Regions from separate parts of the Microbacterium sp. NPDC089695 genome, predicted to be linked through region 3. Evidence: predicted binding sites of a transcription regulator. Region 3 holds the regulator's gene; each other region holds the start of a gene.

Region 1 (5,996 bases), on a different contig from region 3:
TTGTCTTCGGCGCGCCCCGTGAGGCGGTGCGTCTCGGCATCCTTCTTCCCCTCGCCGGTGGAGACCACGACATCGACCTCTCGGCCGACCTGCTTCCGGTTCTCCTCGAGCGAGATCCGCTCCTGCAGGGCGATGAGGCGCTCGTACCGCTCCTGGACGACGGCCTTGGGCACCTGCCCGTCCATGGTCGCCGCCGGGGTGCCTTCGCGGATCGAGTACTGGAACGTGAACGCACTCGAGAACCGCGCCTGCTCGACCACGCGCATCGTGTCTTCGAAGTCCTCGTCGGTCTCGCCGGGGAACCCGACGATGATGTCGGTCGTGATGGCCGCGTTCGGAATGCGCTCGCGCACGCGATCGAGGATGCCCAGGAACTTCTCGCTCCGATACGAGCGCCGCATCGCCTTGAGGATCCGATCACTGCCGGACTGCAGCGGCATGTGGAGCTGAGGCATGACGTTCGGCGTCTCTGCCATGGCGTCGATCACGTCGTCGGTGAATGCGGCCGGGTGCGGGCTCGTGAAGCGGATGCGCTCGAGACCCGGGATCTCGCCCGCCGCGCGCAGAAGCTTGCCGAAGGCCTGCCGGTCTCCGAACTCGACGCCGTAGGAGTTCACGTTCTGGCCGAGGAGCGTGACCTCGATGGCGCCGTCCTCGACGAGCAGCCGGATCTCGTTCAGGATGTCGCCGGGGCGCCGGTCCTTCTCCTTGCCGCGCAGGCTGGGGACGATGCAGAAGGTGCAGGTGTTGTTGCACCCGACGGAGATCGACACCCATCCGCTGTGGGCGGAGTCGCGCTTGGTCGGCAGGGTCGACGGGAAGACCTCCAGGGACTCGAGGATCTCGAGCTCTGCGTCACCGTTGTGACGAGCCCGCTCGAGGAGCCCGGGCAACGATCCCATGTTGTGGGTTCCGAAGACGACGTCGACCCAGGGCGCCTTGTCGAGGACGGCCTGCTTGTCCATCTGCGCGAGGCACCCGCCCACGGCGATCTGCATGCCGTCCTTGCGACGTTTGACCGCGGCGAGCTGCCCCAGCGTGCCGTAGAGCTTTCCGGCGGCGTTGTCACGCACGGCGCACGTGTTGATGATCACGACGTCGGCATCGTCGCCAGCCTCGGCACGCACATAGCCGGCGCTCTCGAGCGAGCCGGAGAGGCGCTCCGAGTCGTGCACGTTCATCTGGCACCCGAAGGTTCGCACTTCGTACGAGCGATGGCGTCCGTCGAGATCGACGGCTGCGGACGACGAGGCGATGATCGTCGGTTCACTGCGCGGAATAGTCATGGTTCTCCCATTGTACGAGCGCCTCCTCTCGGCCAGGTGCCCGCCGCACGCGTCGACGACGCGCGCCGCGGACGCACCGGCTGGCGGCCGCGCGGGACGACCGAGGTCAGTCGGAGTCGACGAAACGCACGCCCGTGGCCGGCCGACCGCCCGACGTCTCGCGCAGGGCCGTCTTCGCCGCTGACATGGCGACAGCGCCGTTGTACCCCCGCCTCGAGAGCTGGCCGACGAGTCGACGCAGCGCGGTGTCGGCATCCAGCCGCGCGAGCGAGCGTGCCTTCGACCGGGCGTAGTCGAGGGCGCGATCGGCATCATCGTCGGGCAGCTCGTCGAGGGCGGCATCGATGATCTCTCGAGGGATTCCCCGCTGAGCGAGAGCGCGCGAAAGAGCCACGCGCCCCTGCCCCTTTCGCTCGACACCGGCAGCGACCAGTTGGCCGGCGAGTTGTGCGTCGTCGACGTATCCGCGACGCTCGAAATCATCGAGGATGTCGTCGATCAGCGACCCGTCGAGCGACATGCCGTGGTGCTCGAAGCCGCGGAGAATCAACCGGACCTCGGACACCGACAGAGAGCGTGTGCGGAGCTTTCTCACGAGCGACTCTTCGGCGGCCGCACGGACATCGCTCTGGGCCAGCACAGTCTCTGCACCCGCAGACCCGGAATCTCCCGACGTGTCATTCACGGCCCGAAGACCCGGTCTCGAAGATCGTGAGCCTCTTCGGGCGGGATGCCGCGAGGAGGGCTCGTCACCCCATGTCGTACGCCACTGAACGAGGTCGTCGTCAGCGTGAGGAGTGACGCGATCGGCCCGCTCAGGGGCGTCGCGGCCGACCGAAGCGGTCGACTCCGCGCGTGCTCCTCGCTGCGCGCCGAAGAGAGGGATGACGGGGGCGATCCTCTCGGACGCGCCCCCGTCGTCTCGTGTCGTCATGATCAGGCCGGGCGGCGCTCTGCAAGCTCATCGCCGGGCGCGGCGGCCGCGCCACCGATGCCGAGCTTCTGCTTGATCTGCGTCTCGATGGTCAGCGCGATGTCGGGGTTCTTGATCAGGAACGTCCGTGCGTTCTCCTTGCCCTGACCGAGCTGATCGCCGTCGTAGGTGTACCAGGATCCCGACTTCTTCACGATGCCATGATCGACACCGAAGTCGATGAGGCTGCCCTCTCGCGAGATACCCACGCCGTAGAGGATGTCGAACTCCGCCTGCTTGAAGGGGGGTGCCATCTTGTTCTTGACGACCTTGACCCTGGTGCGGTTTCCGACGGCGTCGGTTCCGTCCTTCAGCGTCTCGATACGACGGATGTCCATGCGCACCGATGCGTAGAACTTCAGGGCCTTACCGCCGGCGGTGGTCTCCGGGGATCCGAAGAAGACGCCGATCTTCTCACGCAGCTGGTTGATGAAGATCATCGTCGTGTTGGTCTGGTTGAGACCACCCGTGAGCTTGCGGAGCGCCTGCGACATCAGGCGGGCCTGGAGTCCGACGTGGGAATCACCCATCTCGCCTTCGATCTCGGCACGGGGCACGAGGGCCGCGACGGAGTCGATGACGATCAGATCGATCGCTCCCGACCGGACGAGCATGTCGGCGATCTCGAGCGCCTGCTCACCGGTGTCGGGCTGCGAGACCAGCAGAGCGTCGATGTCGACGCCGAGCTTCGCCGCATAATCGGGATCGAGCGCGTGCTCCGCGTCGATGAAGGCGGCGATGCCGCCGGAACGCTGGGCGTTCGCGATCGCGTGCAGCGTGAGCGTCGTCTTACCCGAGGACTCGGGGCCGTAGATCTCGACGATGCGGCCGCGCGGGAGACCGCCGACGCCGAGAGCGACGTCGAGCGCGATGGATCCGGTCGGGATCACCGCGACGGGAGCGCGCTCGTCGCTGCCGAGGCGCATGACCGAGCCCTTTCCGAACTGCCGGTCGATCTGGGCGAGGGCGGTCTCGAGGGACTTCTCGCGGTCGGCGGGTGATGGCATGGCGTGCTCCTTCTGCTCGCGTGGTGCCGCCTGTAGGCTGTCGCGGCCCACCCGGGCTGGGTGGAACTCTCCGACAAGGCGTATGGCTCTCGGGCCTGTTCACACCGTACGAGCAGCCTCCGACATTGCGTCATCGGCCGCGGCGAATGGGGAGAACGTAATCCCTGAACCACTTGTGCAGAAGACTACGCCTGTTTCGAACACACCTTCGACGACACGCCGACTCGGCGTGTCTCCTCCGGGATGCCTCCGCACTCTCAGTGCCGGCGAGGTTCGAGGCGTCCCGCCCCGTGGCGCCGCTCGAGGGGCACGTCCGCTTCAGCGCAGAGCGCGAGCCAGATGTCACGCGGAGACACTCCGGCATCCAACGCTTCGGCGGCCGTCCTGCCATCGAGCGGTTTCAACACCAGATCGCTCACCAGAGACGATGCACGACCGCCGAACTCCGCGTCGACGGCACGGAGGAACTCACTGCGTCTCATCGACGATCGACCGCCGTCGGGCTCAGCGCAGCGTGAGCTCGGGCTCGACCGCGGCCACGAGATCGTCGGGCACGACGTCCGGGAACACCTGGATGCCTTCGAGAACCGAGATGCGGTCGCCGACTTCGCGCATGATGGTCGAGATCGGCACATCGAGCGCGTCCGCCACGGATGCGAGGATCTCGCTCGAGGCTTCTTTCTGACCGCGCTCGACCTCGCTGAGGTAGCCGAGGGCCACGGACGCCTTGCTCGCGACCTGCCGGAGCGTGCGCCCCTTCTGCAGGCGGAAGTCCCTCAGCACATCGCCGATTTCCTGTCGTACGAGAATCATCGGAACCTCCTCCTCCCAGATCGCCATCGCGGGGTCTCCCCCGATGGAATCGCCAGTCTAGTCCTTGGGACTGCCACAGAATCTACCTTCGCACGCTGTGCTTTCGATGTGAGCACATCCATGACAACCGCACCCGTGTCGCCGCTATTCCCCGACCAGTCGACGGAGCGCCGAGAGAACGGCATCCGTGGAGCGGGCGCGAATCGTCGCGCGATCACCGAGGAAGCGGTACGACTCGCTCACGGCGCCGTCGGGGGTCACGATCGCGATGTGCACCGTGCCGACAGGCTGTCCGTCGGGGCTATCGGGGCCCGCGATCCCCGTGGTGGCGATCCCGACGTCGGCGCGACGGCCGACCGCGACGGCGCCTCGCACGCCCTCCGCCATCTGCAACGCGACGCGGGCGTGCACGGGTCCGTGCTCGGCGAGGAGATCGGCATCGACACCGAGCACCGAGTGCTTGACCGGGGTCGCGTAGGCGACGACGCCACCCCACAGCACGGCAGAGGCACCGGGAACCGCGACGATCTCGGCGCACACCGCGCCGCCCGTCAAGGACTCCGCAACGCCCAGGGTCCACCCACGGGAGACGAGCGCTGCGACGGCCTCCGATGCGAGTGTCACGACTGCTGCCGCGACCCTCGTACCTGAGCGAAGATGTAATCGATGCCGCTCGCGACCGTCAGCACGAGGGCCGCGATCATGAGCACCGCGGTCACCAGCGTCCATGCGCCGAGGCCGATGAAGACGTGCAGCGGCAGCAGCGCCCACGAGAGCGCCACGCCCTGCACGGCCGTCTTGATCTTGCCCATCCAGGCGGCCGCGACGACGTGTTCTCTCGCGACGACCAGACGGTGCACGGTGATGCCCCACTCACGGACGAGGATGACGATCACGATCCACCACGACAACTCGCCGAGGACGGCGAGTCCGATGAATCCGGCCCCGGTGAGGAGCTTGTCGGCGATCGGATCCCAGAGCTTCCCGAAATCGCTCACGATGTCGTAGCGCCGGGCGAGGTAGCCGTCGACCCAGTCCGTCGAGATCGCGACGACGAAGAGGACGCCGGCGATCCAGCGCAGCACGATGTCGGCGTCGCCGAAGATGCCTCCGAGCAGCAGGATCACGAAGAAGAGTACGGCGAGGGGGATCCGCGCGACGGTGATCGCATTCGGGAGCTGACGAGGAATGGCCATCAGTCGCGTCCCGTCAGGCCCCAGGCGTCTTCATCGCCGCCTTCCGCCTCCACCACCGGGAGACCGTCGAACTGCGCGTCCACCGGGTCAGGGGGCGTCGGCGCGGCGGGCATCGCCGGCGCTGACGCCGAGCCGGCCGGCGCCGACGGGACGTCATCGCCACGGAGCTTCGCCATGACCTGCGGGAGCTGCTCCGGCGTCGCGAGGACGTCGCGCGCCTTGGACCCCTCGGACGGCCCGACGACCTCGCGCGACTCGAGGAGGTCCATCAGCCGGCCGGCCTTGGCGAAGCCGACGCGGAGCTTGCGCTGCAGCATCGACGTCGAGCCGAACTGCGACGAGACGATGAGCTCAGCGGCCGCAAGCAGCAGCTCGAGGTCGTCGCCGATGTCCTCGTCGACCTCCTTCTTCTTGGCCGGCTCCATCGCCTCCTGCACATCCGCCCGATACTCGGGCCGAGCCTGGCGGGTGACGTGCTTGACGACCGCGTCGATCTCCTTCTCGTCGACCCATGCGCCCTGCAGGCGGAAGGGCTTCGACGAACCCATGGGAGAGAAGAGCGCATCGCCCTGGCCGATGAGCTTGTCGGCACCGGGGCTGTCGAGGATCACGCGGCTGTCGGTGACGCTGGTGACGGCGAACGCGAGCCGCGACGGCACGTTGGCCTTGATCAGACCCGTCACGACGTCGACGCTCGGGCGCTGGGTCGCGAGAACCAGGT
Region 2 (5,996 bases), on a different contig from region 3:
CGACGCCCTTGTTGATGATGTCTTCGTTCAGACGCGGCAGGTACAGGGTGGCCAGAGCGCTCGCGAACTGGAACACCAGGACGACGAGCAGCAACCACTTATAGCGGGACAGATAACGGAGAAGGATTTTTCCCAGCACAGGCGGACTTTCTAGGAAGGATTACGCGGCGGATCTCCCGGCGGGCGGAGGCGGGCCGACGATCGCGCACATGCAAGAGTGCCACGAACCTCGGACATTCGTATCCCCCTATGGGAGGACCTTCGCTCACAGCGAACCGGACCGCGCCGGGTGCACGGGTATCTGCACCGAGGCGAAGAACGCGTATACGCCTCAGAACAGCGCGCGCTCCGGGACGAACGCGCGCGCCGGCGCGCCCGCATCCGCATCGAGCCCGTCGATCGTGGCGGGCGTCCAGTGCGGATCGCGGTCCTTGTCGACGAGCTGCGCGCGGATGCCCTCCACGAGATCGGGGTGCTCGCGCACGAACCACATCACGCGGCGGTACTCGCCCTCCAGCGCGGCGCGGAGTCCCGGCATCCCCCTGGCCTCGCGCACCGCGTCGAGCGTGACCGTCAACGCCGTCGGGGACAGCCCTTCGAGGAGATCGGCCGTCGCGACGGCATCCTCCTCCGGGCGCGCCCGCAGCCGCCGGACGACCTCGGCGACCGAGTCGGCGGAGAACGCATCGTCGATCCACTCGCGCGCCGAGGGGAGCTGCGAGGGCTCGGGGGTCTCGTCGAACAGCAGCACGATCTCGGCCGGACCCGTGGGATCGGCACGGAACGCGAGCGCCTCGCGAAGGGCGTCGAGGCGGTCCGAGGGTACGAAGTGGTCGGCGAAACCGAGGAGCACGGCATCCGCGCCGTTCATGGTCGATCCCGTGAGGCCGAAGTACTCCCCGAAGCGGCCGGGAGCCCTGCCCAGCAACCAGGTGCCGCCGACGTCGGGCGTGAACCCGATGCGCGTCTCGGGCATCGCGAGCCTCGAGCGCTCCGTCACGATGCGGATCGCGGCGTGCCCGGCGAGGCCGATGCCGCCGCCCATCGTGATGCCGTCCGCGATCGCGACGACCGGTTTCGGGTACTCCGCGATCATCGCGTCGAGCGCGTACTCGGAGCGGAAGAACTCCGTCGTCGTCTCCGCCTGCCCCGCGACGATCTGCGCGTGCAGCGCCCGCACGTCGCCTCCCGCGCACATGCCGCGGTCGCCGGCGCCGTCGATCATGACGATCTGCACGTCGGTGTCGTCCCGCCAGGCTTCGAGAGCGGAGGTGAGGTCCTGGATCATGTCGACGTCGAGCGCGTTGATGGCCTCGGGCCGGTCGAGCGTGAGCCTTCCGAGCGCTCCTTCCGTACGGATGAGGACACGGGGAGCTGCGGTCGTTGCGGTCACGCGTGCCAGGCTACCTCCTCCTCGAGGGTGCGCCTCTGCACAGGTTCGTGCGGAAAATACGCGATCCGACGGCTTTTCCGGCAGGATAGACAGAACCGCCCATTGCAACGAGAGGTCGCGGATGCCCGACGGACAGGTGCTCGAGTTCACGCGCGTGACGAAGCGCTTCAATGACGTGACGGCGGTGTCCGACCTCTCCGCACGCGTCGAGCCGGGAGTCGTCACCGCGTTCCTCGGCCCCAACGGCGCCGGGAAGACCACGTCGTTGCGCATCCTGTTGGGCCAGGTGCGCGCCACGAGCGGCACCGCCACGATCGGCGGCGTCGCGTACCCCGAGCTCCGCCACCCTCTGCGCACGATCGGCGCGGTGCTCGAAGAGACCGTCTACCGTCCGCGCCGCAGCGCCACCCGCCACCTCACGATCGCGGCGAAGGCCAACGGCATCCCGCTCTCCCGCGTCGACGAGGTCCTGTCGCTCGTCGGCCTCGAGCACGAGGCCGAAGGGCGCATCGGCAGCTTCTCGCTCGGCATGCGTCAGCGGCTGAGCGTGGCCCATGCGCTCCTCGGAGACCCGGGAGCGCTCGTGTTCGACGAGCCCGCGAACGGGCTCGACCCCGAGGGCATCCGCTGGATGCGCCTCCTCATGCGCCGTCTCGCCGACGAGGGGCGCACGGTGCTCGTGTCGTCGCACGTCCTCAGCGAGGTCGAGCAGGTCGCCGACCACGTGCTGGTGCTCTCGAAGGGCCAGCTCGTGCTGTCGAGCGGCATCGAGACCCTCGCCGACCCCTCGGGCGGCTCCGTCGTCGTCGACTCCGTCGACCGCGCGGGCCTGCGCAGCGCGCTGTCGGCCGCCGGATTCGAGGTCGAGGTTCTGCGCTCCGGACTCCGCGTCCGCGGCGGAGACGCACAGACGGTCGGCGCGATCGCCGCGTCTGCGGGAGTCGCGCTCAGCTCGCTCGCGCAGCGGGGTCCGACGCTCGAGGACGTCTTCATCGAACTCGTCCGCGGCGGGACGCTCGGGCCGCGCGCGGTGGCAGCGGCGTCGGCGGCCGTCGTCGCGCAGGAGCCGGCGACCGACCCCGCCGACGGAGCGGATGCCGCGCAGGAAGCAGATGCACCTGGCGCCGCGTCCGAGGTGCATGCCGTCGCGCCGCCGACCGCGGGTGCTCCCGAGCCGGAGGCGGAGCCAGACGCAGAGCAGTTCGAGCAGACCGAGGACCCTGCCACCGCGCCGAGTGGCGACGGAGACACGGAGCAGGGCGCCGACATCGAACCCGAGCAGAGCCCGGAGCCCGAAGCCGCTGCTGACATCGAACCCGCCGCGCCGGGCGCCGACGCCGACGACGCCCCGGCCCCCTCGTTCGACGACATCCTCTTCGGCACCGGAGACGCGTCCGTCGCCGGAGGCGAAGAGCAGCCCGCCGGAGGCGAGGAGCAGTCGGCCGAGGCCGTGGACACGACGGCGGCCGACGACCAGGATGCAGACGCGTCGGGTGTCGACATCTTCGATGACCTCGGCGAGGGCGTCGGCGATGCGGACGCATCCGATGGGGATGACAGCCGTGCGGACGCATCCGATGGGGATGCCGACACCGACGACGCCCGCTCGGCGGCCGTGACGTCGATGCTCGCCGCCGCGGCGCGCGCCTACTACGACGACGAACCCGCGGACTACCCGGTCGGCGACGCCGAGGACGCCACCGAGGATTCCCCGGAGCGCCGCGACGACGCCGCGACCGACGCGGCGGGCGATGACGCGCACTGGTCGGTCGCGAGCACCGGTGTGATCGATCAGGTGCCCGCGTGGGCTCCGTCCGGAGACGCGGATCAGACCGCCGAACAGGACGACAGCCGCGACGGGGCGACGGACGACGGCGAGCCGAACCACGACGGTGAGCACCAGGGCGAGGTCCACGACGGCGAGCACAGCCACGACGGCGAGCATCGCCACGACTGACACGTCATCGACTGACGAGAAAGCCCTCCGCGCCGATCGGTGCGGAGGGCTTTCTCGTCAGTCGGCGGTCACGCCGGTCGAGGCCGGATGACGGGACGGCGACGCTGTTTCGACACCGGCGTCGGCGCGGTCGCAACGATCTCCTCGACGTCGGACGGTTCCGTCGACACGTCGAGGCGCAATGCCTGGGTGAGCGACAGGCCGTGACGCGTCGTGATGATGAGGCGTCGGTAGTCGGCATCCCCGTCGAGATCGATGACGACGCTCGGTCGGTGTCGCCGGATCAGGACGAAGTCGACGCTGCCGGCCGCCTTCCAGGTGCCCGATGCGAGCACACCGGGGATGTGGGTGCCGGGATTGGGCACACCGCGCAGCCAGGTCCAGGCGTCATCGGTGAGCTGCACCTTGGAGATCGTGTCGCGTGCGATGCGCAGATTGTCGCGGTGGAAGCTGGCCGCTCGCTCGATCGGCGAGAGCACGATCTCGAGTTGCGTCTGGTCCAGCAGCAACGTCACCATGCGTCCAGTCTGCCAGCGGCTCCCTGCCAGTTGTCTGCGTCTTCTTCACAGGACGGCAACGATCCGTTGTCGGTTCCCACCACCACGTTCTCCTTCATACCGATGTTCCGCTCGAGATTCGAACATATCTACTAAAGTGGAGGTATGGCAACTCCCGATGATTCCGATCTCGACCGCCGCCGAGCGCTGCTCGACGCGTGGCTCGAGAAGCGGCGTGCGATCGCGGTTCTCGAAGCCGAGGCGGCTGCACTTCTCGACGCGCGCATGCAGTTGTCGCAGTCCGATGCCGCCGAGCACCCGTTCCACCGTGACGCGATCCACCGCTCGATGATCGCGGAGTACGCCGCGGCCGGGCGGCAGTCGACGGGAAGCATGGAGTATGCGTTCACCGATGCGGCTTTCCTGCATCGCAGTCACCCCGAGGCACTCGCCGCTTTCCGCACCGGTTCGATCACGGCTCAGCATGTGCGAGCGATCGTCCGCGAGGGCGACATCGTCCGCGAGGCGGTGAGGAACGGTCGAGCGGATTCTGAAGCGCTCCACGCGTACGACACGGGCGCTGTGGTCGTGGCGGAGAACGAGTCGCCGGCGCGCACCGCGGTACACGTGCGCGCGTTGGCGGCCGCCCTCGCGGGAACGACGGTCGTCGAGCGGCTGGAGCGCTCGCGTGCCGAGCGCACCGTCGAGATGCGCTCGGTCGGAGACGGCCTCGCGCTGTTGACAGTGGTCCTCCCCGAGCATCTGGCCGTCGCGATCATGGATCGACTGACGCAGCTCGCCCGCGGGGTGGTCGCTGCACGGAAGATCCGACGCTCGGACACGGAGCAGTTCCACGCCCGCCACGAGAGTCTTGACGGAGGCAGCGATAGAGATGACGTCGGTGCCGGCACCTCGGGGCGCATCGAGAATGCAGACCACGGCGAGAGCGCAGAGCACGGCGCGGGCGCCGGGCGCGGCGAGAGTCACGATGCCGCCGCGTTCGGCGACGACCGCGGCGCCATCTTCGGTGACGGCACATTCACGACCGACCCTCTGGTCACCTCGACTGGCAGCATCGGCACGGGACATCCCGGCGACAGGACCTCAGGGGATGCCGACGGCGGGAGCACAGGACATCCCGACGGGAAGGCCTCAACGGATGCCGACGGCGAGAACACCCGGCACCGCGCCTCCGACGACAGAACGATCGATCAGGTCCGTGCTGATCTGCTCACCGATATGCTGCTCGCCGCGGATCCCAGTGCGGCGAACGGCTCAGGGCTCGACGGCGTTCAGGCACGGATCCAGGTGACCGTCGCGGCGACGACGCTGGCCCGACTCGACGATCGGCCCGCAGAGCTCGACGGTGTCGGACCTCTGCACCCGGAGATCGCCCGAGACCTGGCAGGTCGCAACGGCGGGTGGTCACGGCTGTTCCTCGACGCTCGTGGCATCGTCACGGCGACCGACACGTACTCGCCGACAGAGCCGATGCGTCGGTTCCTTCGAGCCCGCGATCAGCACTGTCGATTCCCCGGCTGTCGCATGCCCGTGCACCGGTGTCAGATCGATCACACGCACGACCATGCGAAGGGCGGTCGCACCGAGAACCACAACCTCGCGCACCTCTGCGCCTCGCACCATGTGCTCAAGCATCCCGACATCGCCGACGATCATCGCTGGAGCGCACGACAGCTCTCCGACGGATCGATCGACTGGCTCAGTCCGCTCGGCCGCAGCTATCGGGACTCGCCGCAGAGACGGGTGATGTTCACCTAGAGCACGTGGGCACGGTCGGGTCGAGACTTTGCGTCTCAGACCTCAGGCCCGCGTCTCAAGCCCGCGTCTCAAGCCCCGCGTCTCAAGCCCTCGTCTCAGGCCCTCGTCTCAAGCCCCGCGTCTCAAGCCCTCGTCTCAGGCCCTCGTCTCAAGCCCTCGTCTAAGCCCGCGTCTAAAGCCCGCGTCTCAAGCCCCGCGTCTCAAGCCCGCGTCTCAAGCCCGGGCTGCCGCCTGTGCTGCGACCGGGAGGGCGGCCTCGATCCTCTGCAGGTCGTCCTCGCCGTGTGCGGCGGTGAGGAACCACGCCTCGAAGACGCTCGGCGGCAGGGCCACTCCCTGCTCGCGCATGCTGTGGAAGAACGGGGCGTAG
Region 3 (5,996 bases):
GTTCTGAGCCGCGCGTTCTGAGCCCCCGCGGGTTCTGAGCCGCGGGCGGCGAACCCCGTCGATCAGTCGCCGAGGCTGCCGATCCAGTTGCGGAGCAGCCGGATGCCCGCCTCGCCGGACTTCTCCGGGTGGAACTGGGTCGCCGAGAGGGGGCCGTTCTCGACGGCGGCGAGGAACGGGTCGCCGTGCGTCGCCCAGGTGAGCACGGGCTGCGGAAACGGCGGGATGACATCGAGTTCCCACTTCTGCGCCGCGTAGGAGTGCACGAAGTAGAAGCGCTCCTGTTCGATGCCCCGGAACAGCACCGAGTCGGCACCGGGCTCGACCGTGTTCCACCCCATGTGCGGAAGCACGGGGGCGTTCAGCTCGGTGACGGCGCCGGGCCACTCCCCCAGACCTTCGGTGTCATGGCCTCGCTCGACCCCGTGGGCGAACAGCACCTGCATGCCGACGCAGATGCCCAGCACAGGTCGACCACCCGCCAGACGCCGGTCGATGATCTCGTCACCGCCGTGCTCATGCAGAGCATCGCGTACGGCTTGGAACGCGCCGACGCCGGGGACGAGCAGTCCATCGGCCTCGAGCGCCTGGGTGCGGTCGCGCGTGAGCACCGCATCCGCTCCGGCGGCGACCAGCGCCTTGACGGCCGAGTGCACGTTGCCGGACTCGTAGTCGAAGACGGCGACGCGGGGCTTTCGGCTCACAGGGCGCCCTTGGTCGAGGGGATGCCGTCGACGAGCGGGTCGAGCGCCTTCGCCTGACGGAACGCGCGGGCGAACGCCTTGTACTCGGCTTCGGCGATGTGGTGGGGATCGCGACCGCCGAGCACGCGGACGTGCACCGTGAGCCCCGCGTTGAACGCGAGGGCCTCGAAGGTGTGGCGCACGAGCGACCCCGTGAAGTGGCCGCCGATCAGGTGGTGCTCGAAACCCGCGGGCTCGCCCGTGTGCACGAGGTAGGGGCGACCGGAGATGTCGACCACTGCCTGCGCGAGAGCCTCGTCGAGGGGCACGAGGGCGTCGCCGTAGCGGGCGATGCCGGACTTGTCGCCCAACGCCTCGCGAATCGCCTGGCCGAGGACGATCGAGATGTCCTCGACCGTGTGGTGCGCGTCGATGTTCGTGTCGCCGGAGGCGCGCACCGTGAGGTCGGTGAGCGAATGCTTCGCGAACGCCGTGAGCATGTGGTCGAAGAACGGCACCGAGGTGTCGATGCGGCTGGCGCCCGTGCCGTCGAGGTTCAGTTCGAGTTCGACGGTCGATTCGGACGTGCTGCGCGTGCGGCTCGCGGTGCGCGGGTTCTGGGCGGTGCTGCTCATGAAGCCGATCCTATCGATGCGAGGGCGTCGAGGAACGCGGTCGTCTCGGCCTCGGTGCCTGCCGTGACGCGGAGGTGCCCGGGAAGGCCGACGTCGCGGATCAGGACTCCGCGGTCGTACAGCTCCCGCCACACGCGCTTCGGATCGGAGACCCCTCCGAACAGCACGAAGTTCGACCACGACTCGTACGGCGCGTAGCCGAGTGCTTCGAGCGTCGCCGAGATGCGGTCGCGCTGCTCGATGATCTCGTCGACCATCCCGAGCATGACGTCGGCGTTGCGGAGAGCGGCGGTCGCCGCGGCCTGGGTGAGCGCGCTCAGGTGGTACGGCAGCCGCACGAGACGCAGCGCGTCGATGAACGCCGGATCGGCGGCCAGGTACCCGACGCGCGCGCCGGCGAACGCGAACGCCTTGCTCATGGTGCGCGACACGGCGAGTCGTGGGCGGCCGTCGAGCAGGGAGAGAGCCGAGGGGGCCTCGCGCGGAGCGAACTCCTGATACGCCTCGTCGACCACGACGATGCCGCGCGCGGCCTCGTAGACCGCTTCGATCACGTCGAGGCCGAGCGGCGTGCCCGTCGGATTGTTCGGCGCGCACAGCAGCACGACATCGGGGTCGACCTCGACGACCTGCGCCGCCGCCTCGTCGGGAGTGATCGTGAAGTCGGGCTGACGCGTGCCGGCGACCCAGCTCGCGCCGGTGCCCTGAGCGATGAGCGGATACATGGAGTACGTCGGCGCGAAGCTGAACGCCGTGCGGCCGGGACCTCCGAACGCCTGCAGGATGTGCTGCAGGACCTCGTTGGAACCGTTGCCTGCCCAGATCTGCGAGGCATCGAGCCCGTGGCCCAGGTACTCGGCGAACCCCTCGCGAAGGGTGGTGAACTCCCGATCGGGGTAGCGGTTGACGTCGCGCAATGCGACCGCGATGTCATCCAGCACGTCGCTCGCCACGGCATCGGGTACCGGGTGCGTGTTCTCGTTGACGTTCAGCGCGATGGGCAGAGGCGCCTGCGGCGCGCCGTACGGAGTGAGGCCCCGGAGATCGTCACGGAGCGGCAGGTCGTCGAGCGAAGCAGTCACCCTTCCCATGGTAGGGCGTGCGCTCGGCGGTCAGTCCGCGTACGCCGCCGGGATCGCGATCTCCTGGCCGATCTGGAGAGCGCCGCCCTGCAGGGAGTTGAGACGCGTGATGTCGCCGATGACCTCGCGCGGATCGGCGCCGGGAGCGACGCTCTCGGCGATCGACCAGAGGGTGTCTCCGGGCATCACGGTGATGGTCTCGAACGAAGCCGTCGGGACCTGCTCGTTGGAGGCCACGGCGCTGCCGCCGCTGAGAGCTGCGAACGCGATGCCGACAGCAAGGGGCACGGCGGCGGCCGCGAGCACGAGGCGGCGACCACGCGCCGTCAGCCGGAGGCGAGTCGCCGGACGTGCCGGGATGACTGCTGCGCTGCTGAAGGTGATGGTGCTCATCGTGTGCTCCTCTGCTGACCGCGATGCGGTGAAGGTGGCGTAGCGTTCGCATTCGCGACTCGGCCGGGAGCCGCGGATACGAAGCTACGTTCCGAAGGTATCTTCGAATTCGAACATCTGTCAAGACTTCTTCGAAATCCGCTCCTCGAATCCAACGACACGCTCGAACAGATATTCCCTATCGGCGCTTTTCTCGGATACGGTTTCGATACGAACACCCCACCACGGACCTCCGACATTCGAAGCGAGACGCCGGAACCGCACCTCTGAGGAGAACCATGAGCGAGAACTCCGCCACCGAGTCCGAGGCGCCGCGCACTCGCCGCCGGAAGAGCCTCAGCCCCAAGCAGATGGCGATCCTCGAGGTCATCCAGACGTCGATCAGCCGGTACGGCTACCCGCCGAGCATGCGTGAGATCGGCGACGCGGTCGGCCTGAAGTCCCTGTCGAGCGTCACCCACCAGCTCGGCCAGCTCGAGCTCAGCGGCTACCTGCGCCGCGATCCCGGCAAGACGCGCGCGATGGAGGTCCTGATCGACCTCCCCGGCACCGGCGCCGAGAATCCCGCCGACGTCGCCACCCCGGTCGGCGACGCCGCGCTGGTCCCCCTCGTCGGCCGCATCGCCGCAGGCGTGCCCATCACCGCCGACCAGCAGGTGGAGGAGATCTTCCCCCTGCCGCGCCAGCTCGTGGGCAAGGGCGACCTGTTCATGCTCAAGGTGTCAGGCGAATCCATGATCGACGCCGCCATCTGCGACGGCGACTGGGTGGTGGTCCGCTCGCAGAGCAGTGCCGAGAACGGCGAGATCGTCGCGGCGATGCTCGACGGGGAGGCCACGGTCAAGGTGCTGCGCCGCCGCGACGGCCACACGTGGCTGCTGCCGCGCAACTCCGCGTTCGAGCCGATCCTCGGCGATGAGGCCGTCGTGCTCGGCAAGGTCGTCGCGGTCCTCCGCGCGGTCTGATCACCGCTCGCACCTCGCGGGGTCCGCGTCCCGCCTAGGCTCGAGGGCATGACCGCACCGTACGGCACCTGGTCCTCGCCCTTCTCCCCCGCGGCGATCGCGACGGCGTCTCCGCGAATCGACGGCGCCCGCTTCGTGGGCGCGGACGTGTGGTGGGGCGAATCCGTGCCGGCAGAGGGCGGCCGCGTCACGGTGCGCAGTTCGACGGGCGAGATCGTCCTGCCCGCTCCGTGGAGCGCGAGGTCGCGCGTGCACGAGTACGGCGGTGGCGCATGGACCGCCGATCACGACGGCATCCTGTACTTCGTCGATGCGAAGGACCAGCGCATCCACCGGATGCCGCGCGGCGGCGCACCGGAGCCGCTCACCCCGCCCGGTCCCGCACACGGCGGGCTGCGCCTGCAGGGCGGTCGCCTCTTCGCCGTCCGCGAGGATCTGACGCGCGACCCGCACGTCCGGGGCATCGTCGAGATCCCGCTCGACGGCTCGGCCGCGCACGACGCGGATGCACTGACCGTGATCGCGGAGGGCGCAGGGTTCTACGCGCATCCCGCGCTCTCGCCCGACGGCTCACGGATCGCCTGGGTCGGGTGGACGGCGCCGCGGATGCCGTGGCAGGAGGCCTCGCTAGTGATCGCCGACATCGGCCGGGACACCCGGAGCGTTCCTCCGGCGCGCGCCGCCCTGCAGCCGGAATGGCTCGGCGACGACGAGCTCGTGTACGCCGACGACCCCTCCGGTCGATGGGCGCTGCAGCGCCTGCGCCTGGATGCCGCCGGCCGTCCGCTGCCCGTCGAGCCCGTCACGGCCGCCGCGATCGATGCCGACACGGGATACGGCCTGTGGGTGCTCGGCAACCGCTGGTTCCAGCCCCTCGCCGACGGTCGCATCGTGGCGGTGCGCACGAACGGACGCGACGATCTGGTCGTCGTCTCCCCCGACGGCAGCGCGAGGCCGCTCGTCGTGCCGGTCGACGGCCACGTGAGCGTGGACGACGTGTCCGGCACCCGCGTCCTGCTCTCGGGCAACAGCTCGACCAGCGCACCCGGCGTGTGGACGGTGGACGTGGACGCGGGCGCGGTGGAGCGCATCGCCGGCGGCGCGCCGGCCGACCCGAGCTGGATGCCGCCGTCGACCGCCCTGCTCGTCGACGGCTCGCACGGACCGGTGCACGCCTTCGCGTACGCCCCGCAGAACCCCGAGCAGGTCGCCCCCGAGGGCGAGTTGCCGCCGTACATCGTCTTCGTGCACGGCGGGCCGACCGCGCACGTGACAGGGGCGGCATCCGCGGCGATCGCGTTCTACACCAGTCGCGGGATCGGCGTGCTCGACGTGAACTACGGCGGTTCCTCCGGCTACGGACGCGACTACCGCGAGCGCCTGGACGGCCAGTGGGGCGTGGTCGACGTCGACGATGTGATCGCAGCCGCGCGGGGTCTGGCGGATGCCGGGCTCGCGGATCCCGCCAGGATCGCGATCCGCGGTGGATCAGCCGGCGGATGGACCGTCCTCTCGGCGCTCGTGCGCGGAGGCACGTTCGCCGCGGGCATCAGCCGCTACGGCGTCGCGGACCTCCGCATGCTCGCGGCGCACTCCCATGACTTCGAGGCCCACTACATAGAAGGCCTCGTCGGCCCGCTCCCCGACGCCGAGGACGTGTACGTCGAGCGCTCGCCCCTCACGCACGTCGATCGCATCGACGTGCCCGTGCTCCTGATGCAGGGCGGTGAGGACCGCGTCGTTCCGCCCGCGCAGGCGGAGGCGATCCGCGACGCCCTGCGCGAGCGCGGCGTCGACCACGAGTACGTGCTGTACCCGACGGAGGGCCACGGGTTCCGCGCTGCGGAGACGATCGTCGACGCTCTCGAGCGCGAGCTGGCGTTCCTCGGCCGGGTGTTCGGCTTCACCGCAGCGGACTGAGCGCGCTCCGCGCGCCGCGGGTCACTCGCCGACGCGGTTGCGGAGGCGCATCGCGCGCTCGGCCTCGCGCGTGTCCTGTCGCTCGCGCAGGGTCTGTCGCTTGTCGTACTCGCGCTTGCCCTTCGCGAGGGCGATCTCGACCTTCGCGCGACCGTCGGAGAAGTACAGCTTGAGCGGGATCAGCGTGTAGCCGCCGGCCGAGACGGCGTGCGCGAGCTTCGCGATCTCCTCCCGGTGCAGCAGCAGCTTGCGGATGCGCTTGGCCGAGTGGTTCGTCCAGTGCCCCTGCGAGTACTCCGGGATGTGCACGGCGTCGAG
Region 4 (5,996 bases), on a different contig from region 3:
CCCATCCCGCGCGCGGGAAGTGGCACGTGTAGCCGTTGGGGTACTTGATCAGGTAGTCCTGGTGCTCCTCTTCGGCCTGCCAGAACGGACCCTCGGGCTCGATCGTCGTGACGGCCTTGGCGGGCCAGAGCCCGGAGGCGTCGACGTCGGCGATCGTGTCGCGGGCGACGGTCTCCTGCTCGGGACTGAGCGGGAAGATCGCCGACCGGTAGCTGGAGCCGATGTCGTTGCCCTGGCGGTTCAGGGTCGACGGGTCGTGGATCTGGAAGAAGAACGCGAGGATGTCTCGATACGTCGTCTTCGTGGGGTCGAAGACGATCTCGACGGCCTCGGCGTGCCCCGGGTGGTTGCGGTAGGTCGCGTGGTCGTTCTGGCCGCCGGTGTAACCCACGCGCGTGTCGAGCACGCCGGGCTGGCGGCGGATCAGGTCTTCCATTCCCCAGAAACATCCGCCGGCGAGGACCGCCGTCTCGGTTCCGGGGGTGCGGGTGATGGTTCCGGTGTCGGTCATGACTGCTCCTCGGTGTCGGGGGTCGTGGTGTCGGGGGTCGTGGTGTCGGGGTCGGCGAAGAGGGTGCTGTAGCGACCGTACCCCTCTTCGTCGAGGCGGTCGGCGGGGATGAAGCGCAGCGCGGCGGAGTTCATGCAGTAGCGCAGTCCCCCGTCGGCGGCGGGCCCGTCGTCGAAGACGTGCCCGAGGTGGCTGTCGGCCCCGGTCGAGCGGGCCTCCGTGCGGGTCATCCAGAGCGTGCGATCGGTGCGGGTCGTGACGGCCTCGGCGTCGATCGGGCGAGTGAAGCTCGGCCATCCGGTGCCGCTGTCGTACTTGTCGGTGGACGAGAACAGCGGCTGCCCCGAGACGACATCGACGTAGATGCCGTCGTCGTGGTTGTTCCAGTAGGCGTTGCGGAACGGCGGCTCGGTGGCGTCCTGCTGCGTCACCTCGTACTGCAGGTGCGTGAGGTCGCTGACCGCCTCGGTGGTCTTGCGGTAGTCGTTCGACATGATGTGGGTCTCCTTGTCCGACGCGGCTGGCTGCGGCGTCACTAGGGGAGAACAGAGCGGATGCCGGATTTGGTCCCTCATCGCTGGGAGCGGGCTGTGAGTTTCGGCGGACTCGATAGAGTGGCTCGTCTGCAGACAGCCAGTCTGCCCCTTCACCCTCAGGAGAACGCACATGTCGGTGGGACTGCTCGCGGTCGTGGATGACATCCTCAGCGCAGCCATGAAGGCGTCGGCGAAGGCGGCGGGTGTCGTGATCGACGATGCGGCCGTCACACCCCAGTACGTGCAGGGCATCACGCCCGCGCGCGAGCTGCCGGTGGTCGCGAAGATCGCCGTGGGGTCGCTGGCGAACAAGTTCCTCATCATCATCCCGATCGCGCTGTTGCTCACGGCGTTCGCACCGTGGGTGCTGCCGTTCCTGCTGATCCTCGGCGGCGCGTACCTGTGCTTCGAGGGTGCAGAGAAGGTGCTGGAGTGGTTCGGCGTGCAGCACGGTCATGCCGACGAGGGCGCCCGCGACGAACGGAAGCTCGTGTTCGGCGCGGTGCGCACCGATCTGATCCTCTCGACCGAGATCATGCTCATCTCGTTGGCGAACCTCGAGGCGGGCCTCGACATCTGGACGACGCTCGCGATCCTCGCGGTGATCGCGCTGCTCATGACGGGCGTCGTGTACGGCGCGGTGGCGCTGCTGGTCAAGATCGACGACATCGGTCTGCGGATGGCGAAGAGCCCCGAGCGCCGCGTGCGTCACACGGGCACGCGCATCGTGCGGTCGATGCCCGGGGTGTTCCGTTTCATCAGCATCCTCGGCACGGTCGCGATGCTGTGGGTGGGCGGCCATCTGCTGCTCGTGAACCTCGGCGAAGTGGGAGTGCATTTCGGCGCCGACATCCTGCACGCGATCGAGCACGCCCTGGAACCGGCCGGCGGTGTCATCGTGTGGATCGGCGACACCCTGTTCTCGGCGATCGCCGGACTCGTCGCCGGCCTCGTGATCGTCGGCGTCGTGCTCGGTATCGCCAAGCTCTTCGGAAAGAAGCCGAGCTTCCACGAGGGCGAGGAGTCCCCCGCCGACGTGCACGTCTGAGTAAGGCGCGGCACCCACGTCACGCCGCGATGTCATAGCGCGCTCGTCCGCCGAGCCGAGGTCGGCGATCGGGGTCGACGTTCGCAGGAGGTATCAGCCACACTCGAGCCGCTCTGCCCACCCCGTCGACGCGGATGTCCCAGCCGTTGTCGTGTATCCGGTGGTGACACGATTCGCAGAGCAGAACCCCGTTCTCGAGATCGGTCGGGCCCGCATCGCGTTGCCACCACCTCAGGTGGTGGGCTTTCGTCATCTGCGGTGGTAGCCCGCACATGACGCACCCGCCGTCTCGCTCCGCGAGCGCCAGACGCTGTGCTCTGGTGAACAAGCGCTTCTCGCGGCCCCAGTCCAGGATTTCGCCCGCCGAGCCGAGGACGACGGGGATGACTCCGCCGCTCGCCGCCATCCGTCGGCAGCTCGAGATGCTCACGGGCTGGTCGGTGCCGTCGATCGTGGCGACTCCGGTGCCGGTCTTGAGGTCGTCGAGAGACACGCGCACGATCACGGTCGCTCCGGTAGAAGGAAGATCGCCCGCCTCGCATGACACGGCGTGCTCGCAGAGAGCCGTGAGCGCGTCGGCCTGGATCATCGCCACGGTGCGGTGATCGGCGTCGCCAGCATCGGGCGCCGGCGCATCCTGGCGCGCACGGAACGTCGCCGCCACATACGCGTGGATCGCGGCCTTGATCGGGGCCCCCGCCGCGACATCCGTCTGCAGCGTCAGGTGCAGAAACCCCTCACGCTCGAACATCGTGAGCGATCGCCCCGACCGTGACTCCTGTTCCCGCGGGGCGACCCCGTCGGGATCCAACCATGCCTCGGCACGCACGACGAGGCGGCGGACGTCGTCGAGCGACATGCCGAGCGCGCGCTCGACCAAGAGCCGCTCGGCCTCACCGACACGCACGATGTCGACCTTCACCCGCGCACGGTCGAGCAGCGCCACGATCACGGCCGCCGCTGCAGCGCTCAGATCTCCCGCGGCCAATGCCCGCTGGACCGCCGGGTATCTCGCCGGCAACGCCTGGCCGAGCAGATTCGCACGCGGGGCTGTCGCCTCGCCCACGGTCACCAATCGCGTGGCGTCGCCCTTCGAGCCCCCGGTCGTCGCGGCGATCAGTGCGGCGGGCGACCGGAACCCCTGCTGCTTCGCCAGCCCACCGGAGCCCAGTTCCGGCCTCGACTCCCGCGCGATCCCCGCCGCGATCTCGGCGTGCAGTCCATCCAATCGGCGCTGCAGAACACCTACTGCCTTGTGTGCCGCGAGCAGTTGCGCACGTGACAACTCGACACCGTTGTCGGCATCACCCCACGCCTCGTCGAGGCGGTGAACGGCCTCGACGAGCGGGCGGAGGTGCTGTGCGGTCATGCACTCAGTTTAGTATATATGTTCGAATCTCCAACGGAATACCGATATAGCGCGCAACGATCCCGATGCCAGGCCTCGACCGCAGGTCACGGGAAGGCGCTCCCCGATCACACGCGGACGCACCCCATCGAACGCGAGCTGCCGCCGCGCCACGTCGATGAGAATCTCCGGGTCGGCGGCCACCCGCTGCTCATGAACCTCGGCGAGGTGGGAGTGCATCAGTCACGCTCTGACCACCACGTGTCCGCGCGGCTCTGCGGTGCTTAGGTTTCCGATTCAACCAATCGATGCCAAGCACAATCAGAATCGTCATCCCGGTGACCGCGCCGATGATCCATGGATTGATCGGCGTCGTGTAAGCGACTACGAGCGATGCGACGAAAAGGATGCCAGGGGCCCAGTCACGCACGATGTTCGAGCTACGCACGATGTTCCTTCGCTGTGTTGTGAAGATGTTGACCCGGTCCATGTTTCACAACGATCGCATTCGCCCCAACGGAATACCGGAACAGCGCACGGCGCCAGGACAACCCCTCACCTCAGCGTGTGATCCTCGCTCCGCAGCCACTCGTCGAACGTGGTCGTCCCCTGCACGGCATCCGCTCCCCCGCGCAACGATCCCGACGCCAGGCCTCGGCCGTAGGCCCCAGGAAGCCGCACCTCGATCACCCGCCGACGCGCCCCCTCGAACGCGAGCTGCCGCCGCGCCACGTCGACCAGCACCTCGTCGCGCGGACCCACGAGATCAGCCGCCCGGCCGACCGGGCCGCTCTCGGCCACCCGCACGAGATGCTCGCCGACCTCGCGCGCCGCGACCGGACGCATCAGCATCCGCGGCAGCACCGCGATCGGGCCGCCCATGCCAGCCAGCAACTGCCCCGCGAACTCGTGGAACTGCGCAACGCGCGCGATCGTGGACGGCACCGATCCGGCCGCGACCGCCCGCTCCTGAGCGAGCTTGCCCGCGTAGTACGAGGCGTCGATACCGTCGATCCCCACGATCGACAGCGCGACATGATGGCCCACACCCGCGGATGCCTCGGCCGCGAGCAGGTGGCGCGTCGCCGCCTCGAAGAACCGCGTGGCCTTCCTCGCCGACAGCGTGGTGCCGCTGTTCGTCGCGTCGATCACGGCATCCGCTCCGGCCAACGCCGCAGCGAGCCCCTCCCCGGTCAGCACGTCCACGCCGCGCGACCGTGCCAGCACCACCACGTCGTGCCCGGCGCGCTCGGCCGCATCGACCACGTACCGGCCGACCAGACCCGTTCCTCCGGCGACAGCGATCCTCATCCGATCCTCCTCGTCACGGGACCCCGACGACAGGATCCTCCCACCAGGATGACGGTGCGATGGCGTGACATGTGAGGTCTCGCCTCACATGTCACAGGCTCCCGTCGTCATATCCTGCAGGAGCCCGCGAACCGGCGAGAGGGAGACCGTGGACGACGATCTGCACGACGTGTTCCGCGAACGCCGGCGCCTGCTCGCGCTCGGCTACCGCATGACGGGGACCATGGCGGATGCCGAGGACATCGTGCAGGAGACGTATCTGCGGTGGTACCGCCTCGACGACGCAGAGCGCGAGTCGATCGCGAACCCGGCGGGATGGCTCACCACCGTCGCCGGCCGCATCGCGCTCGATCTCCTCGGCTCCGCGCGCCGCCGCCGCGAGCAGTACGTGGGCGAGTGGCTGCCGGAGCCGGTGCCCGCCGGCACCTTCCACGGCGCGCTGCCCCGGCGCATCGAGGCCACCGGCCACGACGCCGACCCCCTCGATCGCGTCACGTTCGACGACGACGTCTCGACCGCGCTGCTCGTCGTGCTCGAGGCGATGACGCCGGCCGAGCGCGTGGCGTTCGTGCTGCACGACGTGTTCGACGTGCCCTTCGACGAGATCGCGACCGCGGTGGGGCGCTCGTCGGCTGCCGTGCGCCAGCTCGCCTCCTCGGCCCGCCGCCACGTGCGCGAGAGCCGCGCGACCGCCGTGCCGCGCGCCGAGCACGACCGGGTGGTGCGCGCGTTCCAGGAGGCCGCGCGCACGGGCGAGGTCGCGGGACTGATGTCGTACCTCGCCCCCGACGTCGAGCTGCGCAGCGACGGCGGCGGCGTGGTCCGTGCAGCGCGCAACGTTGTCTCGGGTGCCGACAACGTCGCCCGGTTCCTGCTCGGCATCGCCGCGAAGCGTCCGGAGCTCACGGCCGAGGAACAGGCGCGCGGCGACGGCGTCGGGCTCGTGTTCCGCGACGGCGACGACCGCGGCGCGGTGCGATCCGTCATGGACTTCCGCGTCGAGAACGGCCTCATCACGCGGCTGTGGATCATGCTGAATCCGGCCAAGCTCACGCAGTGGGCAGCGGATCCGGCATCCGACGACTGAGCCGACGACGACTGAGCCGAGGTCGGCTCAGCGGGCCGGAGTCCGCTCGATCACGGCCTCGAGCGCATCCGAGGCGAGCACGGCGTCACTGGCGATGAGCGCGAGTCCGATCACGCCGTCGAGAGCGCCGAGCGTCGAGCGGGCGATCGTGAGGT

Evidence for each region. Region 3 encodes LexA, which represses DNA repair genes until DNA is damaged. Its sites were predicted from a motif close to TCGAACANNTGTTCGA; they were not measured.
Region 1: recA (recombinase RecA) is a predicted target of LexA. The motif match lies at 3,463-3,478, and genes of this name have one in related genera.
Region 2: ACIPYT_RS02700 (HNH endonuclease signature motif containing protein) is a predicted target of LexA. The motif match lies at 3,987-4,002, and genes of this name have one in related genera.
Region 4: ACIPYT_RS04035 (DUF222 domain-containing protein) is a predicted target of LexA. The motif match lies at 3,475-3,490, and genes of this name have one in related genera.

The regions. Positions count from the first base shown of each region.
Region 1 is NZ_JBIVHG010000001.1:2,412,535-2,418,530, reverse strand. Features, by position in the region: gene miaB (tRNA (N6-isopentenyl adenosine(37)-C2)-methylthiotransferase MiaB) at 1-1,286, opposite strand, end outside; gene ACIPYT_RS11575 (regulatory protein RecX) at 1,393-1,851, opposite strand; gene recA (recombinase RecA) at 2,223-3,266, opposite strand; gene ACIPYT_RS11565 (DUF3046 domain-containing protein) at 3,524-3,748, opposite strand; gene ACIPYT_RS11560 (helix-turn-helix domain-containing protein) at 3,771-4,079, opposite strand; gene ACIPYT_RS11555 (CinA family protein) at 4,224-4,703, opposite strand; gene pgsA (CDP-diacylglycerol--glycerol-3-phosphate 3-phosphatidyltransferase) at 4,700-5,275, opposite strand; gene ACIPYT_RS11545 (DNA translocase FtsK) at 5,275-5,996, opposite strand, start outside.
Region 2 is NZ_JBIVHG010000001.1:536,085-542,080, forward strand. Features, by position in the region: gene ACIPYT_RS02680 (ABC transporter ATP-binding protein) at 1-139, opposite strand, end outside; gene ACIPYT_RS02685 (enoyl-CoA hydratase/isomerase family protein) at 332-1,393, opposite strand; gene ACIPYT_RS02690 (ATP-binding cassette domain-containing protein) at 1,515-3,350, shown strand; gene ACIPYT_RS02695 (hypothetical protein) at 3,419-3,868, opposite strand; gene ACIPYT_RS02700 (HNH endonuclease signature motif containing protein) at 4,013-5,626, shown strand; gene ACIPYT_RS02705 (glutamate-1-semialdehyde 2,1-aminomutase) at 5,840-5,996, opposite strand, start outside.
Region 3 is NZ_JBIVHG010000003.1:37,035-43,030, forward strand. Features, by position in the region: gene ACIPYT_RS14740 (AAA family ATPase) at 1-7, shown strand, start outside; gene hisH (imidazole glycerol phosphate synthase subunit HisH) at 63-704, opposite strand; gene hisB (imidazoleglycerol-phosphate dehydratase HisB) at 701-1,318, opposite strand; gene ACIPYT_RS14755 (histidinol-phosphate transaminase) at 1,315-2,409, opposite strand; gene ACIPYT_RS14760 (LysM peptidoglycan-binding domain-containing protein) at 2,431-2,793, opposite strand; gene lexA (transcriptional repressor LexA) at 3,072-3,758, shown strand; gene ACIPYT_RS14770 (prolyl oligopeptidase family serine peptidase) at 3,807-5,678, shown strand; gene smpB (SsrA-binding protein SmpB) at 5,700-5,996, opposite strand, start outside.
Region 4 is NZ_JBIVHG010000001.1:803,517-809,512, forward strand. Features, by position in the region: gene msrA (peptide-methionine (S)-S-oxide reductase MsrA) at 1-511, opposite strand, end outside; gene msrB (peptide-methionine (R)-S-oxide reductase MsrB) at 508-1,005, opposite strand; gene ACIPYT_RS04030 (DUF808 domain-containing protein) at 1,178-2,095, shown strand; gene ACIPYT_RS04035 (DUF222 domain-containing protein) at 2,115-3,464, opposite strand; gene ACIPYT_RS04040 (SDR family oxidoreductase) at 3,999-4,754, opposite strand; gene sigJ (RNA polymerase sigma factor SigJ) at 4,903-5,841, shown strand; gene ACIPYT_RS04050 (ROK family protein) at 5,869-5,996, opposite strand, start outside.